DNA from 2 places in the Corynebacterium maris DSM 45190 genome. Region 2 is predicted to be linked to the other one. Evidence: riboswitches for the same ligand, from Rfam matches in the RefSeq annotation. Region 2 holds a riboswitch; the other holds the start of a gene.
What was found. Region 2 has a riboswitch for cyclic di-AMP ahead of B841_RS09020 (C40 family peptidase). Riboswitches for the same ligand answer to the same signal wherever they lie in the genome.
Positions count from the first base shown of each region.

Region 1: linked by a shared signal. The riboswitch ahead of B841_RS03830 (resuscitation-promoting factor Rpf1 domain-containing protein) and the one ahead of B841_RS09020 (C40 family peptidase) in region 2 are both predicted to bind cyclic di-AMP.

Region 1 is NC_021915.1:801,218-803,597, reverse strand. It holds gene B841_RS03840 (DUF2771 domain-containing protein) at 19-552, shown strand; gene B841_RS03835 (cold-shock protein) at 561-944, opposite strand; cyclic di-AMP (ydaO/yuaA leader) riboswitch at 1,278-1,467, shown strand; gene B841_RS03830 (resuscitation-promoting factor Rpf1 domain-containing protein) at 1,471-2,100, shown strand; gene B841_RS03825 (hypothetical protein) at 2,179-2,370, opposite strand.
Region 2 is NC_021915.1:1,918,799-1,921,178, reverse strand. It holds gene qcrB (cytochrome bc1 complex cytochrome b subunit) at 1-66, shown strand, start outside; cyclic di-AMP (ydaO/yuaA leader) riboswitch at 759-932, shown strand; gene B841_RS09020 (C40 family peptidase) at 943-1,686, shown strand; gene B841_RS09015 (C40 family peptidase) at 1,844-2,380, shown strand, end outside.

The DNA.
Region 1 (2,380 bases), 1.1 Mb from region 2:
CCGTTAAGATTTCAGGTCATGGCCACCCGTAAAGAGGCAAAACAGAAGTCGTTCATGCAGATCCTCGGTCTGCTCGTCGTGGTCATGCTCGTCGTGGCCGCAGTGGTGCTGGGACAGATGTGGTTGAGCTCTCGGCCCGCCCCGGAGCCGGAGGACGTCGCGGTCACCGCGTCCGTCGGAGACCGCTCCATCGAGGCCTCCCCCTACATGGTGTGCGCTCCGGGCGAGGAGTGCGAGGAGGGAGAGGTGCCCGTCCTGGAGGTCGGCGCCGACGAGAGCCTGACGATCACGGTGCCGGAGCCGATCTACGACCATGACTGGCAGCTGCTGACCATCTACGACGACCCGGGGGCCAACGATCAGCAGGTGCACGGCCCGCACGACACGGATTCCGTGGAGATCCCGGGGTCGGCGGAGCCGGTCGGTGATTCGGACGAGCGACCCCGCCTAGTCGTGGTGGAGGTGTCCAGCGTGATGATCGGCCACGACGAGGACGGGGTGGAGACCCCGTACACCACCGTGTGGTCCGTCTCCGCGCAGGCCACCGAGTAGTTTTTTCTTTAGGAGTCGAGCTCTTTGGCCACGGCGCGAAGGATCTCCGCGACCTGGCGCCCGGTCTTGCGGTCCGGGTAGCGTCCCGCAGACAGCGCCGGCTGGATCTGGCCCTCGATGACCGTCATCACGTCGGAGAGCATGCTGCCCAATTGCTCCGGCTTGCGCCGGGAGGCGGCGCGGCGACGCGGGGTGTCCAGGATCTTGATCCGCAACGCCTGCGGACCGCGGCGGGCGGCGGCGAAATCGAACTCGATCCGCTGGCCGGGGGCCAGCTCTTCCACCCCTTCCGGGAGGACGGACTTGCCGACGTAGACGTCTTCATCCCCCGGGTTGGAGACGAACCCGAAGCCCTTTTCAGCGTTGTACCACTTGACTTTTCCGATAGGCACGAAGCTCACCACTTTCAATTCCGCACGGACGTGCGCATTGGTTAAACAATAAATATTAGCAGCGCCCGGCCGGCAGGCACCAGTGCGTGCCTTCCGCCCCACCGAGGGGGCTGCGTCTCACAGGAATATAAATCAGGCTGAAAGCGAACTCACATTTTTGCAGTTCAACCCCCTCGCCCGTAACCCGATCGTCGCCGTTTTGAAATATTTCCGTGTCTCCAGCGTGACACATTCGTTACAAAGGGTTAGTGTCGTCGGCAGGCAAAAAGCCGGATGCGCCCCGTCCCCCGCCGAACCCTGTCCGGGACGGACACGCACGACGAGCATCCACCACCAAACTTACCGCAGACATCGATGGACAGGGGCGGGGGACCCACCGCGGCCACGCGCCGCACCGGGCGACCCGATCAACGACACGTCACCCTCGGGGTGAAGCCCGCCGCATACGCCGGCGGGCCGGGCACACCGTGAACCTCAGCCCGAACCCGACAGCTGACCCCGCAGGCGCCGCTTGAGAGGAACACACATGGCACGCTCCACGACCAAGAACTCGTCCGTCTTCACCAAGCTCGCGGCCTCCACCGTCGCCCTCGGCGCAGCCACCGCCCTGCTGGCCCCCACCGCCTCCGCCGCCCCGGACTCCGACTGGGACCGCCTCGCACAGTGCGAGTCCGGCGGCGACTGGTCCATCAACACCGGCAACGGCTACCACGGCGGCCTGCAGTTCTCTGCGTCCACCTGGCAGGCCTTCGGCGGCGGCGAATTCGCCCCCACCGCCAACCAGGCTTCCCGCGAGCAGCAGATCGTCGTCGCCGAGCGCACCCTCGCCGGACAGGGCTGGGGCGCTTGGCCCGCCTGCTCCGCCAAGCTGGGCCTGAACTCCGCTCCGACCCCGCGCACCGCCCCGACCGCGACGCAGTCCCTGCCGGCGGCCAACGCCCCGGTCCAGATGATGGCGGCCAACGTCGCTGCCGGACAGACCACCGACGAGCTCGCCGTGGACGCCCTGTTCGAGCTGCTGAAGGACACCGCAGCCGAGTACGGCGTCGACGTGCCGGCCCCGGTCGTGGACTTCTACAACGCCAACCGCCACGACTTCAACGCCTTCTACGCCGCCAGCCGCGGCGAGGTCGACGCGCTCCTGAGCAGCCTCTAAGCGCACGCCGCCCCAGAGACGCACAAGGCGCCTTCTTCCCCGCGGGGAAGAAGGCGCCCTTTGTCTGTGCCGCTAAAACTAGCGGTTCATCCGCGTGTACGGATGCACGTAGTTCAGCTGTTCGTGCGGGACAGGGAAAACCATGTCGTCGCCGTACTGGCTGGACGGGCCAGCCAGGTAGGACGTCATCTCGGTGACAGCGTGCTCACCCTCCGGCAGGTGCGTCGGCCAAGCCGGATCAACGAAGCGCTTCTTTTCTACGTTTGCCATACTCCCCATT
Region 2 (2,380 bases):
CAGATGTACCAGGAGCTCAACCGTGCGAACCGCGAAGCGGACGATCGCAAGGGTCTGAACGACTAGTATTCGCGTCAGTAACATGCTGTAAAGCGCTCACAAGGCCGCAGCCCCCGGACATGGTTCCGGGGGCTGCGGCCTTGTCTCATGCCTTCTCTATGGGGCTCGTGTCTTGGCGGGTCGGCAGGAGGCCCATAGGACGGCCCTGCAGGGGGAGAGGGCGCCACGAGGGAAGGAGAGCGTGACGTGAGGACCGTCTCGGCGGTTCAGGGGGCAGCGAGCCCGTCAGATCGCCGGGTCCGCCCTACTATGCGCGCGGATAGTCCACGATTGCCTCAGCCGGAGCGGGAAGGTGGTCGGGAGTAGGTAACGACGAGTGCGAAAGAAGGGAGGAGAGCGCTGAAAGGGGTGATTGTGGCTGGGGTGTGGGTAAAGTCACCTTTGGCGCCTTGGTGGAGGGGTCGGGGCGTCCCGGCGTCGTGAAGGCGAGTGCCGGGGTCCGGAAAAGCGCCGTCATCCGTGCTGGCCGTCACGCATTTATTCAGCGGCGTCATGGAGGCGCGGGAAAAATTCTGCGAAAGAGAGAATGGGCTCCCGCTTGGTTTCAGAACGGTAACAGCGCAATAACGGGCCGGTTTTTCGTGCCCCGCTGGACATCCTTCGTTGCAGTTTCGTAACCTGTTCGAGACATTGCGGATCCCACCGGGACCGAATGGTACGAACTGAACACAACGCAGTCGAATCTCGGCGAGCGACCGACGGCAGATCCGCCGGATGCCCGCACGAGAGCCGGGGACCCAGACACACCCAGGGGTTCATTCCGCGGACGGGGTGCACGAAGATCGCGAGCGATCGTCGGCACGGAGGACGCGGGAGGGAAAATTCTGTTTCCTCACCCGACAGCTAACTCGGCAGACGCACAGAGAACTTGGAGTTTTATTCGTGGCTACGCATCGCCAGAGCAACAGCAACACCCGTCGTTTCGCCGCGGCCACCGTGGCCGCAGCGAGCGTCGCTGTGCTGACCCCGGGCTTCGCATCCGCAGCAGAGGTCAACATCCCGAACACCGGCATCGCCGTTGAGGTTCCGGGCATCGAGAACGTCCCCGGCATCGAGTCCATCCCGGGCATCGAACAGTGGATCCCGTCCCTGCAGGGCTCGACCTACGCCAACACCGACGTGCAGTCCACCATCGACCAGGTTCGCGCGATGCCGGGCTCCTCCGCGATCCCGGGCTTCCAGGACTTTCTGGACAGCGCCGCCCAGGACGTCGCCCCGGCCAACACCCCGGCAGTGACCCAGGCGGCCGCCGCCATGCAGCCCGCCGTCGCTCCGGTCGCCAGCACCGGCCAGGCCATCGTCGACGCCGCCCGCTCTAAGCTCGGCGCACCCTATGCCTGGGGCGCCACGGGCCCGAACGCCTTCGACTGCTCCGGACTGACCACCTGGGCCTACCAGCAGGCCGGCAAGAACATCCCGCGCACCTCCGGCGCCCAGGCCTCCGCCGGCATGAACGTGCCGCTGGACCAGCTGCAGCCGGGTGACATCATCGCCTACTACTCCGGCGCCTCCCACGTGGGCATCTACACCGGCAACGGCACCATCATCGACGCACTGAACAGCGGCACCCCGGTCGCCGAGCGTCCGCTGCACTACATGCCGATCCACTCCGCGGTCCGCTTCTAACAGCCGCCCGCGCAGGCATGGACCCGTTTCCCCGCACCCGTACGAGTGCGTCGGGAAGCGGGTTTTCTCATCCGCCCGGCAGGGGGCCGGCGCCCGTTCACCGTGCGGTTACGCGGGGGCGGGGGATGAGCTTTATACTGATCCAGGTTTGTCATTCATGAATAAAGGCACAGAGGAATCCATGCACTCTTCGAAGTCGTTCCGTCGTCGGCGGGGCATTGTCGCATCGTCCACCGCGTTTCTCACGTTGATGACGGGCGCCGTGGTGGCGGGCACCGCCGGAGCGGACGAGGTCGACGACCTGATCGCCGAACTGGACGGCGTCTCCGAGCAAGTCAGCGCGAAGAACGAAGACGTCAAGCAACTCGAGGACGACGTCGCGGCCAGCGGCCGTACGCTCGAGGAGCTGGAAGCCCGCGCCGTGACGGCGGGGGAGAAGGCCGCCGAGGCGAGCCAGCTGCATGCCCTCTTCCAGGAAGAGGTCGACGGCCTGGCGTCGGCCAAGTACCGCGGCGTGGCCGTGGACTCAGCGGTGAGTCTGGCGGCCGCGAACAACCCGCAGAACATGATCGACCGTTCCGCCTACCTGGGGGCGCTCGGCCGGGACTCCGCGCAGGGCCTCGCCGACTTGGAGGAGGCCGTGACCGCGGCGGCGCGGGAGGCCTCGGCCGCCCACGCGGCGGTGGCCGCGGCT